Regions from separate parts of the Lysinibacillus sp. FSL K6-0232 genome, predicted to be linked through region 2. Evidence: riboswitches for the same ligand, from Rfam matches in the RefSeq annotation. Region 2 holds a riboswitch; the other holds the start of a gene.
What was found. A riboswitch is a leader RNA that binds a small molecule or an ion and turns the genes downstream of it on or off. The one in region 2 is predicted to bind cobalamin.

Region 1 (5,861 bases), 810 kb from region 2:
GTGAAGAAAGCTATTTTATAGATGAAACAATCAAACGTTTAAAGGAAGCACTGGGGCCAGAGGAAGAGCTGGAAATGACAATATTCGATTTGGATGAGGTGCCTGTTGATGTCGTAATAGATGAAGCAGATACCATTCCTTTTTTCTCCGAACGCAAGCTTATTATTGCTAAAAATGCTTCGTTTTTAAAGGCAGCAGAGAAGGGCAAGGAAAAAATAGATCATGATGTGAAGCGACTAGAAGCATGGCTAACCAATCCATCAGATTTTTCCGTTACCGTGTTTATTGCCCCCTATGAAAAATTGGATGAACGAAAAAAAGTCACAAAAATGATGAAGGCACATGCTCTATATGTTCAAGCAGAAACGCCTAAGGAGCAGGATTTAGCTGTTTGGATTCAGAGTATTGTCAAGGCAGCGGGTAATACGATTAGACAGGATGCGATTGAACAGCTTGTGGCAATGGTTGGGACAAATATGCTGCAATTACAAATGGAAATTGATAAGCTAACACTCTATTTAGGGGAGGGTGGCGAAATTACGACCCCACTAGTGGAGGAGTTAGTAGCAAAAACATTGGAAGAGGATGCCTTTAAAATGCTCAATGCTTATTTAGCAAATGATGCTGTCGGTGCTTTAACGATTTATCATGATTTATTGCGCCAAAAGCAAGAGCCAATTATGCTTGTAGGATTGCTAGCCTCCAATGTTCGAACGATGTCGAATGTATTTTACTTATTAAAAAAGGGCTACCATCCACAGCAAATTGCGAAAAATTTAAAAATCCATCCATACCGTGTTAAGCTAATGGTTGAGCAGCGTCATCGGCCCTCAGAAGAAAGCTTACTAAGGGCATTGTATCAATTGGCTGAGGTTGATTTACAGCTTAAATCGACAGGTGGTAATCGTGAGCGCTATTTAGAACTTTTTTTATTGCGTCAGCTTTAATTAATTACGCTGACGCTTCGCTTTCGATCCAAAATGAATTTACTGAACCAAGATAAAAAAGACCAGCTACTTTTTTCAAGTAGTTGGTCTTTTACATGATTATGCTTTTTTAGCAAGGCGAGACTTTTTACGAGCCGCCGCATTTTTGTGGATAAGTCCTTTTGAAGCTGCTTTATCTAAAGATTTGTAAGCTGCTTGTAAAAGTTCTTGTTTGTTTTCAGCGTCAGTAGCAATAGCATTTTCAGCTTTTTTCACTGTAGTACGCATTGCAGACTTAGCTTGAGAATTAGCAATGTTAGCTTTTTCGTTCACTTTTACGCGTTTAATGGCAGATTTAATGTTTGGCATCTATTTCACCTCCTAAATTAGGTACGAGATGATAACTTCTCATTGATTTCTTGTGTCAATACAACAAAAATCATTTTAACAAACGCCTGACCAAATTGCAATAGATAAATGCAAAGAATATTTACTTGACAGTTTGAACAAACTACAGCTTGAGGTGAGCTGTATGAAAAATGTAAACTGGCAACGAACAGATTTAATTGATGAATCAGAAGAGGTCGTTGTCCATCAGACGAAAGAGCAAAAAGATAAGCTTAAACAATCGAGTGGCATTCAAATAGAAGATCGGAATGCTGGTCGTGTTAAAGTTACAGATGTGCTGGTGGATGCGGAAGGTGAACAGCAAATTGGCAAAAAAGAAGGTCAATATATTACACTTTCTGTCCCGACACTGACATTAGAAGATCAAGATGGCTTTGCACAACTTGAGCAGGAATTGCTTGTGAATTTCAAAAAAATGCATGATGCACTTGCTTGGCAAGAAGACGATAAAATTTTAATCGTTGGTTTAGGAAATCGTACCATCACACCCGATGCAATAGGTCCCTATTTGATTGACCATCTGCATAGCTTAGATGTCATTGACGATAAATTTGTTATGTATGCGCCGGGAGTAACAGGGCAAACAGGCTATGAAACAGGGGAGTTTGTCGCGGCTATTGCCGAACGTTTACAACCAAAGCTAATTATTGTAGTGGATGCACTTGCTACAAGAGCAAGTGATCGATTATGTAAAACAATTCAATTAACCGATACAGGCATCCATCCAGGCTCAGGGGTAGGTAATCAACGACAAGAAATTTCCTATGAGATGCTTGGTATTCCTGTGACAGCCATTGGTATCCCAACAGTGGTAGATGCACCTGTTTTAATTGCGGATGCTGTAGAAACAATGCTGCGCTCAATAGCTGCTCGTGTAGCTGAGCGCAATAAACCCTCTTCAAAGCTATCCTTATCCTCTTGGCAGCCAGATATTCAGCAGGAGGTGGACATGTCCTTAGTACAGCCTATTTTTGGAGAATGGGCAACATGGTCAAGAGAAGAACGTCAGCAACTGTTTGAAGAAACCTTTGCAGGCACACGTATGCAGCTAATGGTAACGCCAAAAGAAGCAGATTATTGGGTTGATCGCTATGCAAAATTAGTCGCTTCTATGCTAATGAATTGGGCAAGCGATTTATAACAACAATCGTCTAAAGCTACTATAATTTATGCGAAAAACAAGAAAAATTTTTTCGTTCTAAACGCCACACCCCCTCCATACGATAAGGGGAGGAGGGTGTGACTTTGCTAAAAAAACTACAATGGTCATTTGGTATATTATTGTTCTTTTTCGTATTACCTGTCATTGCTGGGCAACTTCCGTTCAACAAGCAAGCATCGACTCCGACGAAACAACCAGAAGATAAACAAGTCGTGTTTGCCGCTACCAATTTAGCTGAACAAAATGCGCTTGAACAAACAAAAGAGCCTGAAGCAGATGCTGATCCCTTTAAAGTGTTAGTGTTGTTTACGCATTCACATGAAGCATATGAGCCAATCGTGAAAGCTGCAAGTGGTAAGATAGCGACCTCTCATGAAACAATTAATATTTTAAGCATGCAGGATAAGATTGTGAATCATTTTAATGTCAATGGCTTGAAAACGGACGTATTAAATGTAGATGTGATGAAAGAGTTAAAGCAAGCAGGCAAGGGCTATCATGAATCCTATAATGTGATGCGACCACATTTAAGTAAGCATTTAGAAACAAATAGCTATGATTTAATACTAGATTTACATCGTGATTCATTAAAACATGATCTTACAACAGTTGGGTATAATGGTGAAAACTACGCGAAAATTGCAATCGTTGTTGGTGCAGAGCATGCAAATTTCCGCTGGAATACTGCCTATGCTGAAAGCCTATCATCCACATTAAATGCCATTGTGCCAAAAATATCAAAAGGCGTTATTTCCAAAAGTGGTGATGGCGTTGATGGCCGCTACAATCAAGATTTAGCGAAGCAAATGATGATTGTAGAAATCGGTGGCATTGGTAACACAGAGGAAGAGGTCAATCGTACAATTGCTGTTTTAGGAAAGGCAATCGCCAAAGCATTTGTTAATGATACAAAAAAATAACTATATAGTAAAGGGAATATTAAGTCAGTGCCGCGCTGTTAACTGCGCCACTGGCTTTTTTCGGTTAATTACTTAGTGTAAGCCATTTTTTATAGGTGTATTAAAAAAACAACTATGTACGTTTCTACTAATCAAAAAGATTATTATACTGTCACTAATGAATAGAATCGCTACAAAAGGGTGAAATATAAGTAAACTTTTCCAACATTTTTTCTTTTTTATTATAATATTTTGAAAATAAGGAATTTGTGCTATACTTTCTAATAAGTGAATAGCAATTGCAGAATAAAGGTGCTCTTTTATAGAGCTTAATAGGGAATTCGGTGCAAAACCGAAGCTGTTTCCGCAACTGTAAGTGTAGATGACTACAGCGTAATACCACTGTCGAACGAGGAAAAATGCCTCCAGTAGATGGGAAGGTGCTGATTTTAGGATACACAAGCCAGGAGACCTGCCTTTATTTCATCGTATTAACTCTCTTCGGAAGCTAGGAGAACTTACGGCAAATAGACGGACAGGCAAACTGTATTTTACGCCTTTTTTCTGTTTTCCATTAGATGCTTCCCCCCTTTTTGGGAGAAGCATCTTTTTCTTTTTCGAGTTAATAGCAAGAACATTCACGAAATAATAAAATAGGAGGTTTTGCAAATGAAGATTTTCAAGAAATGGTGGCAATTAGCGTTTGCCCTGCTTTTAGCAGTTTCGCTTGTATCACCAACAGCAAGTGCCGCAGTATTACAGCCTGTAAACCAAGAACAACAAGCAACAACATTTGATGTTACATTATCTATTGATGGTTTATACGGTACAACTATTGTGCCAGAAACAATTGAGGATGTTGAAGCAGGGACAACGGCGCTAGAGCTTTTAGAACAAGTACTACAAGACAATAACAAACCCTATGTAGTAACTGTTCATCCTGTGTATGGGCCATACCTTGAATCAATTGATGGACTGGCTGCAGGGAGCTTAAATGGCTGGGATGGCTGGGTATATACAGTAAATGATATTAGCCCAACAGTTGGCTTAGGTGCTTACGTATTAGCTCCGAATGATGAAGTTCATGTGTATTACACTACATGGGCTCAGCTAAACACGCCGAGCACAGTTGCTGTAGATGATATAAATCCATCTGTTACGGTAAATTTAACTGGTGATTTATTGAATACGGGGACTGCTTCGAATTTAGCAAATTGGACAATTGACACGGGTACAACAGCATTAACAGCTCAGTCTGTTACTGTGAATACAAGCCAACAAGCTGTTATTACATTTGCAGGTCAAGCGGAAGAAGGCACTATTACGATTACAGCCTCTGCTAACGCATTATTTGGTAATTCAGCAAGCGAGCCACTTGAAGTGGACGTCCAATAGCTAGGTAAATTAATACTGATAAGGTGAATTCTTCCATCTTGTCAGTATTTAACTATTTGATAGAGGGAGTGAACTTTACATGGCTATATGGAAAAAGCAGCTACATATAGCAGTTATCTTTATTTTAATATTGTCGCTATTTTCTCCATCCATCGCTGTAAAAGCACAGCATTTTGAAGGAGAAATATTCGATCCAATTATAGAAGATACTACTGATATTAGCGATATTGAACTTGATGATTCACCAGAGCAAGATAATACGATAGAATCTAATAATGAAACAGAACTAGACAATTCGGCAGAACTAGATAATCCTATAGAATCTGAGAATGAAGCCGAACTAGAGCATCCTATACCACTAAATGATGCAATGGAATTTGCGCCCTTCTCAGTTAGTGAGATTCAGCTAAATACAGAGGAGCCTTTATTATTATTAGAAGGAGAAACATATCCATTTACTGTAACTAACACAACAACAGATGATAGTGCTACAGTTGTATGGTCTTCAAGCAAGCCCAACATTGCGACAGTTGATGGTGACGGGCTCGTAACAGGCATTGCTATTGGAGATACAGAAATTACTGTTACGATAGGTGCGATATCTAAAACAATTAAAGCCCACGTTGTTCCAGAGGCAGTAAAGGAAATAATCGATTTAATTATCGCACTGCCTGATGAATTAGAGCCAACTGAAACGATCTATCAGCAATTGCTTACGATTAAACAGAAAGAAAAAGCGCTAAGCCAATCAAATCGAAATATATTAAACAAAACACCTTATAAAACTAGTGTGTTACTAGAGAAAGCTACTGAATATTTTATCAAATATATGGAAGAGCCAGCCAACTACACTCCTCCTGTTAATCAGATAACAGCTTTAGATGAAGAACTTAGTGCTAAGCTAGATGAAATTCGTAAGGTGTACCTATCTCTTTTCGATCTTGGTCAATCTGATCGTTGGAAACCAACAGATCTAAGAATAGAAACATTTGATCATACTTTGGCATATAAAGAAGTTAAATATGCCATTCTTGCTATCGATGTACTACCTAAAATAGAAGATTTAACAAT
Region 2 (5,861 bases):
CTCTAGCACGGGCTCCGTACGCCAAAAATCAAAGGTACGATCCTGCTCAGCTTTATTAACAATACTTGACAGCACATAGGAATAGGAGTGATTATGAATAACCTCCTGCTGTGCTAGAATAATCATTAACGCATTTAAGCTCGAATCGGTTAAATAGTCTGCCACCTTGCCAGCAAAATCCGTTTGCACACTATCCAATAGTGCCAATAAGCCAATAATTTTTAAAAATGATTCTTGTTCATCCTTTGTTAGCTCTGGAAACTGCTTAACATCATTGCTCATATTAATTTCAAAGGGTGTCCAGAAGTTGCCAAGCATTTTTTTATACTTAGGATACGCCCAGCTAAAGCGCACGTCATCCCAATTTAAAATATTAGAGGAGCGCCCGTTCACAATACCTGTAGAGCGGTTAGGTGCTTCCTTATCCATAATTTGTCGTTTCGTAATTGTTGTCATCGTTTTATTCCTCCTAGCTTGCACAAGACTCACATTCTAATAATTCGACAGATGTGGAGCGTACATAATAGGTTGTTTTCACACCACTTGCCCAAGCGTTCATATGCAGTGCCAGTAAATCCTTCGCCTTAATAGTATTTTGAACATATAAATTCAATGAAATGCCTTGGTCGATATGGCGGGCACGGGCTGCATTTTGCTTAATTGTCCAATTTTGATCGATGAAATAAGCAGATTTATAGTACCAAGTTGTTACTGGCGATAAATCAGGCACAGTCACAGGGATTTTATAGTCCTTCTTCTCCTCTGAGTAGCTCTTTTGGAAAATCGGGTCAATTGTTGCTGTACTGCCTGCTAAAATGGATGTCGAGGAATTCGGAGCAATCGCCATCACATAGCCATTGCGCATTCCTTCTTTCGCCACTGCCTTGCGTAAAGCATTCCATTTGTCGCTATTATAGTCACGCTTGTCAAAGTAGGCTCCTGTTTGCCAATCAGAGCCCTCGAATAATGGATACGCTCCTTTTTCACTTGCTAACGCATTGGAGGCACGAATTGTTAAATAGGCAATGTCCTCATACAGCTTATCCGCGTATTCGACTGCTTCCTCGGACTCCCATTGAATTTCCTTCAGCGCTAATAAATGATGCCAGCCAAATGTGCCAAGTCCAATGCCGCGGTAGCGTAAATTGGTGCGCTCTGCCTGCTTTACAGGAATCGTATTTAACGCAATAACATTATCAAGCATACGTACCTGAATCGGAATTAAACGCTCTAAGACGTTAGCAGGTACAGCTCTTCCTAGATTAATAGAAGACAAGTTACAAACAACAAAATCGCCAGGCTTACGACGCGTGACAATCACATCGTCCTCAAGTGTAATCGATTCAAATTCAGTTGGTGACATATTTTGAAAAATTTCAGTCCTTTTCTTCAATTAGGTTCGCTAAGCCTAATCCGTTCTTTTATGAACTGCTGCATATCACTATGCAGAGGAGACTATATCATCATCCTCAGCTCTACCTGTAGGATGCTCCGCTTTTCCCTTTATGAATTATCCCTTAATAGGGCCTCGCTTGAGGGGTACTCTACTCGCTTCTTCACCCATGTTTTTCAATGAGCTATACTTTCGATAGTCGTTAGGCATTTACTTTTGATTAAGTAAAATATGGTCAGGGAAATTTTGAGAATTCATTCTATATCTCATGGCATGTGTTGAAATACCATAAAACTTAGCTGCTTCTGTTATTGAATCAAATACCTGATTACCAACTTTACACGGATAGCCATTAATTTTAACTTCCCTTTTTGGCATTACTCGTGTATATGATGGAAAATTATCCGAATTTAATCTGTAATTAATTGTACTAATACCTATTCCTAATTGGTGTGAAGCCAGTGTGACTGATTCATATTCAACACTATCAATTATGACACACTTTGAGTTGGCCTTTTTCACTGATTCAATCATTTTTTTTGTTTTAGGCTTGCCAAATTGATGATTGCCTTTGCCAGTCATTTGCTCAGTTCTTTGCTTTCTTATAGCTTCCTTATTTGGGTTAAAAGTAAAGATATCTCCACCAATTGAAGTAAGTTTAATATTATAATATTCAGTAGAATTAACAACATCAAAGTAATTCAAGTAAAACTCTTCTAATTGATTTAATTCTTCTTCAGAATAAGCATTACAAATAATTTCTCTCTCAAAATTTTCTTTACCGTATTTTTTTATGGCTCTTTTCAAATATACTCCTGATCCTAAGTAATTTTCCCAGTTATTTACTCGATCATAAATACATTTCCCAATATATTTTTTACCATTTAATTTATTTGTTGTTACATATATGAACCCATATTCTTTAGAAATATCAATCACTCCTAAAACAGAATATTTGTTCTATTATATAAAACTCCAAATATTTAATCAAAAGATTTAGCACGGTGGGTTATCACTGAGTGACTTTCCCCGTTTAACGGAGTTTTCGACAACCATTTCTGATTGAAGGTGCTACAATTAACACAAATTCGAACTGTAAATCATGCCTTCATGCTGATTCGGATTCATGCGGTTCACTTCATCACGGTAGAACATAAACGGCACACCTGTTTCGAGCTGTGAGCGCATAATTCGCTTCATAATATCAATGGCTGGTACGACTTCACGGCTTAATAATGGATTTGCCACACATGCAGCATAGTTCGTGCGGAAGGAGCCATTTCCCTTTGCTTCATCGTAGGAATCCTCTAAGGAGAAGCCCATCACCTCACGTACTTCATGCGGGTCAAATAAATGCCAATCCTCACGTGCCTCCACTGCTTCCATAAAAATATCTGGTATGCATAGCCCTGTAAAAATATCATGGGCACGTAAACGCTCATCCCCATTGTTTAGGCGTAAATCTAAAAATGTAAAAACATCCTTATGCCAAACATCTAAATAAACAGCGATAGCTCCTTGGCGTTGTCCAAGCTGGTCAACTGAAACGGCTGTATTATTGAGCTGCTTAATCCACGGTAGCACACCACTGGATGCGCCCTTAAAGCCTTTAATGGCTGAGCCACGGCTACGAATTTTTCCCATATAAACACCGATACCACCGCCATATTTTGATAATGTCGCCACATCGGTATTAGTATCATAAATGCTTTGCAGGCTATCATCGACTGTGTCAATAAAGCAGCTAGAAAGCTGACCATGTGTTTTCCCAGCATTCGATAATGTTGGTGTTGCGACTGTCATATATAAATTACTCATCGCCCAATAAGCCTCTTGCACCTTTGCTAAACGGTCCTCTGTTTCATCCTGCATTAATGTCATGGCAATGACCATCCAGCGCTCCTGAGGAAGCTCCACAGGCGTTTTCGTATAATCACGCACAACATAGCGATCCATTAATGTTTTTAAGCCGATATATGTAAATAGCTCGTCACGACTAGCGTCTAAATAGCTTGTTAATTGCTGTAGCTCCTGTGCACTATATTTAGCTGTTAAGCTGTTATGATACAAGCCAGCCTCTGTATATCGTGCAAGCTGTGCTGGGAATGCTTGATACACATCCGTTGGTGCAACACCACGCTGTGCTGCAAATTGATTGTATAATTTTTCTAAGTAAAGATGTGCAGCCACAAATGTCCAGTAGGGCTCCTCCTCATCTATCAAGCTAAGCGCCTGTAAAATCATTGCATCCGCCCATGCGTCAAATGTAGCATTATCATTTTTGCGTAGCCAGCGATCCGATAATCTCACAAAGCTTTCCAGTTCATCCTCCGTGTAACGTTGTTGTAGCTTAGCTATTTGCTGTTCAATTTGCGTTGTCATCTATTCTCTCCCTTTCCTCCAGCAACATAAAAAAGCGATTACGCAACATTAATCGGCTGCATAATCGCTGTACAATCGGAAATGGAAATGAAGGACAAGCACACAAAAGCCGTGTGCAAATCTCTCGCCTCCACTTCTCAATCCCCGAAGAATGTGTTGCTGTCTTGAACAATGCGGCAGGTCTCCTGGCTTATGCTTCCTCCAAATAATCGCCTTCCCATTAAAAAAACAGTGGCTCCTTGATTATTTGTCAGCACGTACAGTTGCGGGGACAGCTTCGGCTTACAAGCATACTTGCTCCGAATTCCCTTTTAAACCATCTTGGTACCGTTTGTCCAACATACTATATATAGTGTTTTGATTCCTAAACAAATCTAACATATTGTGTTTAGGGTTGCAATAGGTGTTTTGCCCCTTGTTATGCTTTGGCTCAACTCAAGCCCGATGGCAATGCAGTTTTGCAAAATTTCTAGGGAAAAATTTTTGTGCCTGCTGCTCTTTTGCTGGGTCTATACCAAGTAAAAGAACGGTGCATGGGCCTGCTGATTTAGTTGCATCCAACGGACTGTCCACAACCATCTGTCCAAAAAGACGGCTATATTCCCCCTGTAGCCCCTTTGACCCAACAGGCCATACTTGCTGCACAATTTCTGACTGCCATGCTTGAAAAATCGGCTGAAGCTGTGCAACATCCTCAGGCTGTGCTAGTACCTCTGCCCCCACAAGCGGTAAGCCATATGTATACCAGCTCAGCCGTTCACGCTGAAAGGCTGCACGCTGCTGTGGCTCCCCAAGCATTGTAATAGCTAAGCCTGATTGACTAGTTGGCATATTGGATTCTGTGCTCCCAGCAATGGTAGGGCAGGCAAGCCCTGCTTCCTCAAAAACTTGCTGTATCCCTGCTAGATAACGTGACCATGCGGCATCTCCCGAAAAATTCGCCAGCAAAATATGCGTAGGCAAAGCCTGTGCGGCAAGCTGCTCTAAAAAGGTAACACGCGCTGTCATATAGGCTGTCAATGTATCTGATGCTGCTACAATATCCTGTGGCTTTTGCCCGATGGCTGCCGCATTATCCATTGTCGCAATAAGGCTTCCTACCTGTATGGCATTTCTCATAATAGGCTACCTTCCTTGCGCACTAAAACCTTTGTTAATACAGGCATAACGATAGCAGCTATCACTAAATTAATCGCTGTTGCCGCACAAATGCTGGCAAGCGCTCCCCAGAAAAATGCTGGGCTAATGATAAAGTAAAACGGCAATGGTGCAGCTACACCGTTTAGCAGAAAGGCAACAGGCCATTTCCAAACATGCATCCCCCTTCTATGCATCACCCCAAAAAGCCACACAACACCAAACATTTCAGCAGCAATAATAAGATGCAACGGACCTAGTGGAAAGCCTGCTGTTAATGCTGTTATAAAATGCCCAATTAGTCCTGCCGCTCCCGCTAGCACAGGCGATAAAAAAACAACACTTAAAAAGGCAGGCGCTGAGTCAAGCGCAACCGTTGGCATGATAAATAATGGAATTTTAATCATTGCCCCCACCGCACAAATTGCTGCAACCATTGCTGCCAGTACCCATTTCACCAGCTTTTGTCGCTCCATGTCATTCCCTCTTTTCCTTAATAGACTCACCAATGCCATACCAAATGCGAACAACCTGCTCCGCTTCCGCAAATAAAGCCTGATAGAAGCGACCACAGGTATCCCGTAATAGCCGTGCCTGCTTGTCCATTGGCACAACGCCACGCCCCATATCTGTCACAATCACCGCCAATGTACATTGCTGCGCTAGCTGCCGTAGCTCTGTCAGCATCGTTTGAATAAGTGGCGAATCATCCTCTAACGACTGTGTTACCAGCCATTTTTCTAAATTTTTCAGCACCAGCACGTCACACGCTGGCGCTTCCTTTGGTATTGCACCATCCACCAGTACAACGTGCTGCTGTTGATAGTAACGCATTACATAGTCGGTTTTGCCATTATAGGCTCCACCAATAAAGATATGCATCTTGCTCCCTCCTCCCAAGCCTTACGCGTAAATGTTAAAATAAATTGCTGGTCATGCGACACCTGAT

Region 1: linked by a shared signal. The riboswitch ahead of MHB42_RS12710 (DUF4430 domain-containing protein) and the one ahead of MHB42_RS08785 (ribonucleotide reductase N-terminal alpha domain-containing protein) in region 2 are both predicted to bind cobalamin.

The regions. Positions count from the first base shown of each region.
Region 1 covers NZ_JBBOYW010000001.1:2,606,366-2,612,226, reverse strand. Annotated here, with positions in the region: gene holA (DNA polymerase III subunit delta) at 1-947, shown strand, start outside; gene rpsT (30S ribosomal protein S20) at 1,047-1,295, opposite strand; gene gpr (GPR endopeptidase) at 1,459-2,475, shown strand; gene spoIIP (stage II sporulation protein P) at 2,574-3,416, shown strand; cobalamin riboswitch at 3,689-3,889, shown strand; gene MHB42_RS12710 (DUF4430 domain-containing protein) at 4,065-4,790, shown strand; gene MHB42_RS12705 (S-layer homology domain-containing protein) at 4,870-5,861, shown strand, end outside.
Region 2 covers NZ_JBBOYW010000001.1:1,800,644-1,806,504, reverse strand. Annotated here, with positions in the region: gene MHB42_RS08800 (ribonucleotide-diphosphate reductase subunit beta) at 1-456, opposite strand, end outside; partial or broken gene MHB42_RS08795 (ribonucleoside-diphosphate reductase subunit alpha) at 470-1,381, opposite strand; gene MHB42_RS08790 (hypothetical protein) at 1,604-2,332, opposite strand; partial or broken gene MHB42_RS08785 (ribonucleotide reductase N-terminal alpha domain-containing protein) at 2,474-3,775, opposite strand; cobalamin riboswitch at 3,933-4,122, opposite strand; gene MHB42_RS08780 (hypothetical protein) at 4,211-4,894, opposite strand; gene MHB42_RS08775 (ECF transporter S component) at 4,891-5,388, opposite strand; gene MHB42_RS08770 (bifunctional adenosylcobinamide kinase/adenosylcobinamide-phosphate guanylyltransferase) at 5,390-5,794, opposite strand; gene MHB42_RS08765 (histidine phosphatase family protein) at 5,746-5,861, opposite strand, start outside.